2 linked regions of the Luteitalea sp. TBR-22 genome follow. The main gene of each other region encodes a partner of the protein of the gene in region 2 in a complex. Links are inferred from orthologs where the notes say so. Each region holds a gene or a part of one and is shown on either strand. Other genes may lie near its edges.

The links.
Region 1: the proteins of tig (region 2) and rpsG are in contact, whole or in part, in a crystal structure (PDB 3GTY), measured with the Thermotoga maritima proteins. The link is inferred for Luteitalea sp. TBR-22 from one-to-one orthologs. Residues at the interface, in WP_004081061.1 of Thermotoga maritima: Glu122, Val124, Val129, Leu130, Tyr133, Glu188, Gly259, Ile262, Tyr263, Glu266, Ser270, Glu273, Gln274, Glu277, Arg308, Gln311, Ile312, Ser315, Tyr316, Glu325, Arg329, Arg336, Leu363, Phe366, Trp367, Arg373, Leu377, Arg381, Leu384, Glu387; in WP_004081843.1 of Thermotoga maritima: Lys34, Lys52, Lys55, Glu59, Arg62, Gln63, Glu66, Asn67, Lys69, Val71, Arg95, Ala109, Lys110, Lys111, Gly112, Arg113, Pro114, Glu117, Glu121, Ile124, Ala125, Tyr127, Asn128, Asn129, Thr130, Gly131, Lys135, Asp139, Arg142, Met143.

Annotation. Positions count from the first base shown.
Region 1 is NZ_AP024452.1:4,536,450-4,540,526, reverse strand. What follows is about bases 1,314-4,026. They hold rpsG (30S ribosomal protein S7), read left to right. Parts: upstream 1,314-2,289; coding sequence 2,290-2,763; downstream 2,764-4,026. Other genes in these bases: fusA (elongation factor G), read left to right, coding at 2,838-4,026; rpsL (30S ribosomal protein S12), read left to right, coding at 1,899-2,273. In the rest of the region: TBR22_RS19090 (fatty acid desaturase), read left to right, coding at 1-338; TBR22_RS19085 (bifunctional 2-polyprenyl-6-hydroxyphenol methylase/3-demethylubiquinol 3-O-methyltransferase UbiG), read left to right, coding at 338-1,267; more of fusA, read left to right, coding at 4,027-4,077.
Region 2 is NZ_AP024452.1:5,253,967-5,259,424, reverse strand. The notes cover bases 1,270-4,081. They hold tig (trigger factor), read right to left. Parts: upstream 3,421-4,081; coding sequence 2,119-3,420; downstream 1,270-2,118. Other genes in these bases: TBR22_RS21800 (hypothetical protein), read left to right, coding at 3,895-4,081; clpP (ATP-dependent Clp endopeptidase proteolytic subunit ClpP), read right to left, coding at 1,399-2,004; clpX (ATP-dependent Clp protease ATP-binding subunit ClpX), read right to left, coding at 1,270-1,333. Outside these bases: more of clpX, read right to left, coding at 86-1,269; more of TBR22_RS21800, read left to right, coding at 4,082-4,368; TBR22_RS21795 (diguanylate cyclase domain-containing protein), read left to right, coding at 4,439-5,458. UniProt on the Bacillus subtilis protein: Involved in protein export. Acts as a chaperone by maintaining the newly synthesized protein in an open conformation. Functions as a peptidyl-prolyl cis-trans isomerase.

The DNA.
Region 1 (4,077 bases), 720 kb from region 2 along the record:
TGGCCTACCCGGCGACGGCGGCGACCTTCGGCCTCTTCTTCAGCCGCATTCGCGCATTCTGCGAGCACGTGCACGTGTTCCGCCACGAGGGCGAGTGCTCGGTGCGGTCGCACCTGCCCAACCCGGTCGACCGGCTGTTCTTCTACACGTTGAACATGAACCTGCACGTCGAGCACCACTTGTTCCCGCAAGTGCCGGCCTGCCACCTCCCGCGCGTCCGCGAGCACCTGACCGAGACGGGTTACCTGCAGCCCGGCATGACGTCGCGGTCGATCCTCGGGACCATTCGCGGGGTGCTCGCCGATGCGCGCGCCCGGCAGCGGCGGGCGGCGGCCTGATGCTGATTCCGACGATCGAGGCCGCCTGCAGCACCTGCGGCAGTCGCGAGGCCGACGAGGTCGGCCGGTCGCGCGACCACGAGTTCGCCACCTGCGACAACGAGTTCGTGTTCGTGCAGTGCCGCGCGTGCGGGCTGACGTACCTGCGCAACCGGCCGGCGCCAGAGACGCTGGGGATCATCTACCCGCCGTCGTACTACCGGTATGCGGCCTTCCTCGGGCCGGTCACGACGCGGCTGCGCGGGCTGGTGCAGGGCAGCCGGGTGCGGATGCTGCGGCGGTGGCTGGCGCCGGGGGCGACGGTGATGGAGGTCGGCTGCGGCGAGGGGCAGTTGCTGCAGGCGATCAAGGCCGACGGCGACCCGAGCTGGCGGGTCGTCGGGGTGGACATCTCGGAGGAGGCGTGCGCGGCGCTCCGGCGCACGGGCCTCGAGATGGTCTGCGCGCAGTTCGAGGCACTCGCCTGGCCGGCAGGGTCGGTGGACCTCATCATCATGAACCAGGTGATCGAGCACCTGGCCGATCCCAGGGCCTGCGTGGCGCGGGCGGCGGCCCTGCTCGCTCCTGGTGGACGCCTGTTGATCGAGACCCCGTCGGTGGGGTCGTGGGACCGCGACTGGGTGGCCCGGGACCGATGGGGCGGGTGGCACTGCCCGAGGCACTGGTCGTTGTACACCCGCGAGTCGCTGGCGGGCCTGCTCGAACAACAGGGACTCGCGGTGGAGCGGGCCGAGTACCTGCTGAGCCCGTTCATCTGGGCCCACACACTGCAGAACGTGGTGCGTGACCGGCCGCGATGGCGCTGGGCGTCGGGGCTGCTCTCCGAGCGTTCGGTGCCGGCGCTGATCGTCTATGGGCTACTGGACACGGTGCAGCGCTGGGTCACGGGCCGGACGTCGAACATGCGGGTCATCGCGCGGAAATCCTGACGGTCTTCGTCATTCGCCCCTCGGCCTTGGATCGGGGGATGCTCCCGAGCAGCCGTAAGCCGTACATCGTCGGCAGTGGGCAGTCGGCAGTCGGCAGTCGGCCGTGATCTCTGAGGCCTGAGCCGCGAAGCCGTGCGCTCCGACGGCCGCAGGCCGACCGACCAGCGACGCCGGCGCAGTCTCTTGTGCTACACTGGCCGTTCGCCGTGCGTACCGAGACGCCCTTCGGGGCTCCGGCCGGCGGTAATGCCGAGGAACTGGCCCGGGGGTTGCACTCCCTCCCCGTGTCGTGATAGCCTCGCAAGGTTTTGTCGGGGTCAGGACACCCTATCTGACTCCGAGTCACGCGAAGTGAGGCCCGGATCCCGGGCGCCGAGCACGAACCGGCGGTGGGGATTGGCGGGCACATCCAAGCGGAACGCCCACGGGTGGTCCGCGAGCGACAACTTCGAATTCGTAGGGTACCCAGTCCCGGGTGCCAGGCCGGCAGTCCGCCGGCTTTCAGGCCCGGGACGCCGTGTCGCCGCTGTCGCGGTGGCACGGAGGCAAGTCCGAACGGGCACGCCTGACGAGGCGTGCCCGGAAGCGTGTCTGTCGTCTCGAGCGACGCGCGCGTGCAGGTGGAGTCACTGTGCCGACCATCAGTCAGCTTGTTCGCAAGGGCCGCGAGGCGGTCATCGACAAGACGAAGAGCCCTGCGCTGCAGGAGAGCCCGCAGAAGCGGGGCGTCTGTGTCCGCGTGTTCACCCAGACGCCCAAGAAGCCGAACTCGGCGCTCCGCAAGGTGGCGCGCGTGCGGCTGACGAACAAGATCGAGGTGACGACCTACATCCCGGGCGTCGGCCACAACCTGCAGGAGCACTCGCTGGTGCTCATTCGCGGTGGCCGCGTGAAGGACCTCCCGGGTGTCCGCTATCACGTCGTGCGGGGCACGCTGGACGCCACGGGCGTCGCGAACCGCCGGCAGGGCCGGTCCAAGTACGGCGCCAAGCGGCCCAAGTCGTAGCAGGAGCTGAAGTCAGATGCCACGCAGACGAGAGATTGCCAAGCGCGAGGTCACGCCCGACCCGCTCTACAACAGCACGCTGGTCACCAAGTTCATCGGCTCGGTGATGAGTGACGGCAAGCGGAGCACCGCGGAGCGGATTCTCTACAAGAGCTTCGAGATGATCCAGGAGAAGACCGGCGAGGAGCCCCTCAAGGTCTTCAAGAAGGCCATCGACAACACGAAGCCGAGCCTCGAGGTGAAGTCGCGGCGCGTCGGCGGCTCCAACTACCAGGTGCCGATCGAGGTGAACGTCAACCGTCGCCTCTCGCTGGCCATCCGCTGGCTCGTCGGGTATGCCCGCTCGCGTGGCGACGGCAAGACGATGGAAGAGAAGCTGGCCAACGAGTTGCTCGATGCCAGCAACATGCGCGGCGGGGCCGTGAAGAAGCGTGAGGACACGCATCGCATGGCCGAGGCGAACAAGGCGTTCGCCCACTACCGCTGGTAGCAGGTGGTGAAATTCTGAAATGTCAGAATTTCAAGATTTCAGAATTGCACTTCTAATTTTCGAGTATTCGAACAATGGCTCGCCAGGTACCTCTCAGTCGTACGCGCAACATCGGCATCATGGCCCACATCGATGCCGGCAAGACGACCACGACCGAGCGCATCCTCTTCTACACCGGCATCACCTACAAGATCGGCGAGGTGCACGAAGGCACCGCGACGATGGACTGGATGGAGCAGGAGCAGGAGCGGGGCATCACGATCACGTCGGCGGCCACGACCTGCTTCTGGCGTGAGCACCGCATCAACATCATCGACACGCCCGGCCACGTCGACTTCACGGCCGAGGTCGAGCGTTCGCTGCGCGTGCTCGACGGCGCCGTCGCGGTGTTCGACTCGGTGGCCGGCGTCGAGTCGCAGACCGAGACGGTGTGGCGGCAGGCCGACAAGTACCACGTGCCGCGCATCTGCTTCATCAACAAGATGGACCGCATCGGCGCCAACTTCGAGCGCACGGTGGAGCAGATCAAGTCGCGCCTGCAGGGCAACCCCTGCGTGCTCGCCTTCCCGATCGGGTCCGAGGACCGCTTCCGCGGCATCGTCGACGTGATCCGGATGAAGGCCGTCGTCTACAAGGACGAGACGATGGGCGCCGACTACGTGCTCGAGGACATCCCGGCCGACCTCCAGGAGCAGGCCGCGATGTACCGCGAGCAGCTGCTCGAGAAGGCCAGCGAGTCCGACGACACGCTGCTCGAGAAGTACCTGGGCGGCGAGGAGCTCACCGAGGCCGAGATTCGGGCGGCGCTGCGCAAGCGCGTCAACGAGTCGGTGCACCAGCGGTCCGAGGCGCCCTTCGTGCCGGTCCTGTGCGGCTCGGCCTTCAAGAACAAGGGCGTGCAGCCGCTGCTCGACGCCGTCGTGGACTTCCTGCCCTCGCCGGTCGACATCCCGTCGATCAAGGGCATCGCGGTCGACAACGCCGAGTCGGTGCTCGAGCGCCCGGCCGACGACAAGGCGCCGTTCTCGGCCCTGGCGTTCAAGATCATGACCGACCCGTTCGTCGGCCAGCTCACGTTCATCCGCGTGTACTCGGGCGTGATGACCTCGGGCTCCTCGGTGCTCAACAGCACCAAGGGCAAGACCGAGCGCATCGGCCGCCTGCTGAAGATGCACGCCAACAAGCGTGAGGAAATCAAGGAAGTCTACGCGGGCGACATCGCCGCCGCGGTGGGCCTGAAGTCGGTCATGACCGGCGACACCATCTGCGACGAGAAGTCCCCGGTCATCCTCGAGTCGATGGACTTCCCCGAGC
Region 2 (5,458 bases):
AGGCGCGCGGCCGGGCGTCCTGCCGGATTCCCGGCAGGCGGGCCCGCCGACGCCCCACCGGGAGCGTCGCGGGCGGACCGGACGGTTACCCGGCCTTCTCCATCACCGTGATCGGCTTCTCCTTCGACTCGACGACGTCCCGGGTGATGACGCACTCGCGGATCTTCTTCTGACCCGGCACGGTGTACATCACGTCGAGCATCAGCTCCTCGATGATCATCCGCAGCCCGCGCGCGCCGATCTTGCGCGTCAGCGCCAGCTCGGCGATCGCCTCGAGCGCGTCGTCGGTGAAGCGCAGCTTCACGTTCTCGTACTCGAGCAGCTTGACGTACTGCTTGGTGATCGCGTTGCGCGGCGTGGTCAGGATCTGCACCAGCGCCGGGCGATCGAGCTCGTGCAGCGTCGCCACCACCGGCAGGCGCCCGACGAACTCCGGGATCAGGCCGTAGCGGATCAGGTCCTGCGGCTCGATCTTCTCGAGCGTCGTGCCCACGTCCTTGGCGTCGAACTGCGACTTCTCGGCGCGGAACCCGAGCGTCTTCTTGCCGACGCGCCGCTCGATGACCTTCTCGAGGCCGACGAACGCGCCGCCGCAGATGAACAGGATGTTGGTCGTGTCGACCTGGAAGAACTCCTGGTGCGGGTGCTTGCGGCCGCCCTGGGGCGGCACGTTGGCCACCGTGCCCTCGAGGATCTTCAGCAGCGCCTGCTGCACGCCCTCGCCGCTCACGTCGCGCGTGATCGACGGGTTCTCGTCCTTGCGGCAGATCTTGTCGACCTCGTCGATGTAGATGATCCCCTGCTGCGCCTTCTCGATGTCGCCACCGGCGGCCTGCAGCAGCTTGAGGATGATGTTCTCGACGTCCTCGCCGACGTAGCCGGCCTCGGTCAGCGTCGTCGCATCGACGATCGTGAACGGCACCGAGAGCAGCCGCGCCAGCGTCTGCGCCAGCAGCGTCTTGCCCGTGCCGGTCGGCCCGATCAGCAGGATGTTCGACTTCTGGAGCTCGACCTCGTTGCGGCTCTTGGACTGCTTGCCGATCTCGATCCGCTTGTAGTGGTTGTAGACCGCGACCGCCAGCCGCTTCTTGGTCTGCTCCTGGCCGATCACGTACTCGTCCAGGAACTTCTTGATCTCCTGCGGCGTGGGCAGCGACGAGCGCGTGCCCTTGGCCTCGAACCGGTTGTCGTCCGCGATGATGTCGTTGCAGACCTCGACGCACTCGTCGCAGATGAAGACGGTGGGGCCGGCAATCAGCTTGCGGACGTCGTTCTGGTCCTTGTTGCAGAACGAGCACCGCAGCACTTCGTTCTCGCCGTTCTTCTTCACCATGGGATCGGACCCGTCTGCGTCACCGGCACCGGGGACACCGCGCGCACGCGGCAGTCACCGCGCCGTCAGCTGCGCTTGCGGAGGACATCGTCGATGATACCGTACTCGCGCGCCTGCTCGGCCGACATGATGTAGTCGCGCTCGGTATCGGCCTGCAGCCGTTCGATCGGCTGGCCGGAGTGCTCGGCCAGGATCTCGTTCAGCCGGTGACGCATCCGCAGGATTTCCTTGGCGTGGATGTCGATGTCGGTGGCCTGCCCGCCGACCCCACCCTGCACCCACGGCTGGTGGATCAGGATGCGCGAGTTGGGCAGCGCGTATCGCTTGCCCTTGGTCCCGCCGGCGAGCAGCACCGCCCCGAACGAGGCGCACTGCCCGAGGCAGTACGTCGACACGTCGGGCCGGATGTACTGCATCGTGTCGTAGATCGCCAGCCCCGCGGTGATCGACCCGCCAGGGCTGTTGATGTACAGCAGGATGTCCCGCTCCGGATCCTCGGCCTCCAGGAACAGCATCTGCGCAATCACCAGGCTCGCGACCGTGTCGTCGATCGGCGTGCCGATGAAGATGATGCTGTCCTTGAGCAGGCGAGAGAAGATGTCGTACGCGCGCTCCCCGCGGTTGGTCTGCTCGACCACCATCGGGACCAGCTGCAGGCGCGGATCAATCATGGGATGCATCGGCCTCATCGCCCCCCGGACCCGGCCGGGGGCAGTTGCACCTGCCCGGCACTACCGGGCAGTCACGTCGTCGTTGCACAGGGGAGAAGGACGCGAGGCGGACGCTCACGCCCCCGCGATCGTAGCACGCGACAGCGCGTGCGCCACCGCCTTCTCCCGCAGCAGGCCCACCCGGATCTGCACCAGCTGATCCTGCTGCGCCAACTGCGCCTTCACCTCGGCCAGCGAGCGACCCGCGCGGGTCGCATATCCGGAGATATCGGCATCGAGCTCCTCTTCCGATACCTCCAACCCCTCGCGCTCGGCCAGCTTGTCGAGCACGAGCACGCTCTTCACCGTCGCCACGGCCGGTTCCTGCTGCTGGGCCCGGAATTCCTCCCAGTTGATCGCCGCCTGCCGCGGGTCCACGCCCTGATCCATCAGCCGGCGCGCGAACTCCTCCACCCGGCGGTCGACCTCGCGGGCCACCATGCCCTCGGGGACCTCCCCGGTCATCCGCGCCGCCAGCTGCTCGAGCAACTGCTGGCGCATGCGCCGGGTCCGCTCCCGATCAGCATCCTGCTCCAGATCCTGCCGGATGCGCCCCCGCAGATCGGCCAGGGTCTGGAACTCGCCCAGGTCCTTGGCGAACTCGTCATCGAGGGTCGGCAGCACCCGGCGCCGCAGCCCGGTGACCTCCACGTCGTACTCGACGCGCGCCCCGGCCATCTCCTCGACCTCGTACTCAGACGGGAAGGTGACCTCGAAAGTCTTCTTCTGGCCAGCCGTCACTCCCACCAGCGCCTCGTCGAACCCCGGCGGGTTGGCCGCCGCACCGATCTCGGCCGACACGTTCTCGTGGCGTTCCGGCTCTTCCGGCGTGATCTCGGCGCCCTGCGGCCCCGTCAGGCGGCGACGCGCCAGGTGCATCACCACCGTGTCGCCCGGCTCGGCCGCGCGATCCTCCACCGGCTCCATCCGGGCCAGGCGGTCGCGCAGGCGCGACAAGGCCTGATCGACGTCGTCTTCGGTCACCGGCATCTCGGGACGGGTCACCGTGAGCGTGGTCAGGTCGCCCGGATCCACGAACGGGGCGGTCTCGATGGCAGCGGTGAAGGTCAGGGGCTTGCCTTCCTCGAGCTGCAGGTCGCGCACCTTCGGCGTGTCGACCGGATTGACGCCCTTGTCACGCAGCGCGTCGCCCACCACGCGCGGCACGAGGTCGTGCGCGACGTCGTGGAGGATCTCGTCCTTGAACTTGCGCCGCACCACCTGGATGGGCGCCTTCCCTGGGCGGAACCCGGGCAGCCGGGCGGCCCGGGCGTAGCGCTGGGTGATGCGGGAGATCTCGCTCTCGACCACGTCCTGCGGGACTTCCACGGTCAAGGTCTTCTTGGTTTCGCTGACGTCGGTGAGTTCGACCTTCATCTGGGGCTCGGGAATCGGGAGTCGGGAATCGGGAAACGGGAGTCGGACAGCGTCGGGTGCCGGGTTCCGGGGGCCGGGCACCGAAAAAATCGGGTCGCCGGGCGTCGCGCAGGCCTTGCCAGGCGCAGCGCACCAGCGTACGGGCTGCCAGACGACGTCTGGTGCGAAAGGCGGGACTCGAACCCGCACAGCCTTCCGGCCACCGGATCCTAAGTCCGGCGCGTCTGCCAGTTCCGCCACTTTCGCGCGGCGCCCGCCGAACACGCCACGCTACCACCCCCGTCTGGCCTCGTCAATCAGACGGGACCTGCAGTCATTCCGATCCGCGTGGCCATCCGCACGACCGCGCTCCGCTCCGAGCACCTGGCTGAGCCGGCCCGGCCAACTCGCTGCACACGGGCCACTTGGCTCGGCTTGACGGGTCCGGGCGGCGGGTGGCGCGCGTCGTGGATCCCACGACGGCGGAGGTCGAAAATGACAGGCATCCTGCAACCGCTCGCCGTGCTCACCCTGGCCGCCGTCATTCACGCGCAGCCGCCGACTCCAGCCACGCAGCCCGTCCGGCCGCCGGACCGTCCGCCCGCCGGCGAACCCCAGCCGCTCCCCACGCCCGAGCCCGATCTCGGGGGCGCGCGCGAACGGGGGATGCGCGACCGTCCCCGATCGACGCCCGAAGCCGGGGACCCCGAACTGGGGAGGCTCACCCTGACGGGATGCCTCGAGCGCGCCGGCTCGCGGGCCTGGCGGCTGAGGCCCATCGAGGGTGACGAGGCCACCGTCACCGAGGAGGTGCGGCTCGGCGGCGACGTGGAAAGCCTGAGGGCACACGTCGGCCAGCGAGTCGAGCTCCGCGGCACGTATGAGCAGGCCACGCCGGCCAGTCGGCCCGCGACCTTTGCCGTCGACCGCCTGACGGTCGTCGGCGGCGCCTGTCGCTCGCCCCGCTAATGCGCGCGGGTGCCGCGCCGGGGCGCGCCTCCGGCCGAGGTGGTACGATGGCGCCGGTCTGCGCGCTGACATGAGCACCTGGGATGAAGAGTTCCGCCAACTCCAGGCCGAGTTCCTGCGAGGGGGACCGGACAGGCTCGTCGACATCGACGAGACCCTCGACCGGCTCGATCGGGGCACCGCTGCCACCCTGGCCGACCTCAAGCGCCACTTCCACAAGCTCGCCGGTGCCGGTGCCACCTACCAGCGTCCCCAGATCAGCACCCTGGCGCGCGAGGCCGAGCGTCGCTGCGACGAACTGCTGAAGGGGCACGGCCAACCCTCCACCGACGATGTGGCGCGGTGGCGCGACATCCGCCTTCGCCTGGCGTCGCTGTTCGACGAGGGCATCGCCACCACCGTCCTCGCCGAGCCGACGCCCGCTGCGGCCACCGCCTCCACTCCCGTGCCCGAGGGCCCACGCGGCGAGCTCGACGTGCTGCTCGTCGACGAGAACCAGGAGACCCGGCGCCTCCTCGCCTCGGTCCTCCAGCACGAGGGCATCCCGGTGCGCGAGGCCGGCACCTGCCACGACGCCCGGGCGTTGATCGACGCGCGCGTGCCGGACGGCCTGATGGTCGACGTGCGGCTGCCCGACGGCTCGGGCTACAGCGTCGTCGAGTACGCCCGCCAGAAGCCGGATGGCGAGCAGACCGCCATCCTGATGCTCAGCGCCGTCGGCGACTTCCTCGACCTTGCCGAGGCCATCCACGCCGGCGCCGACGCCTGCTACACCAAGCCGGCCGAGATCGAGGCCGCCCACCGCAAGCTGCTGCAGATGCTGGAGCAGTCGCAGTCCGAGGTGCCGCGCATCCTCGTGGTGGAAGACGACGAGTTCCACGCCGCGTTCGCGCGCACGGTGCTCGAGTCGGCCGGCTACCAGGTGGACGTGTGCAGCGCGCCGCGGCATTTCTCCGAGCACATGGCGACGTTCCAGCCCGAACTCCTGCTGATGGACGTCAACCTGCCCGAGGTCTCCGGATACGACCTCGCGCGGCTCGTGCGCCAGCAGGAACAGCACGCGGCGCTGCCGATCATCTTCCTCACGTCG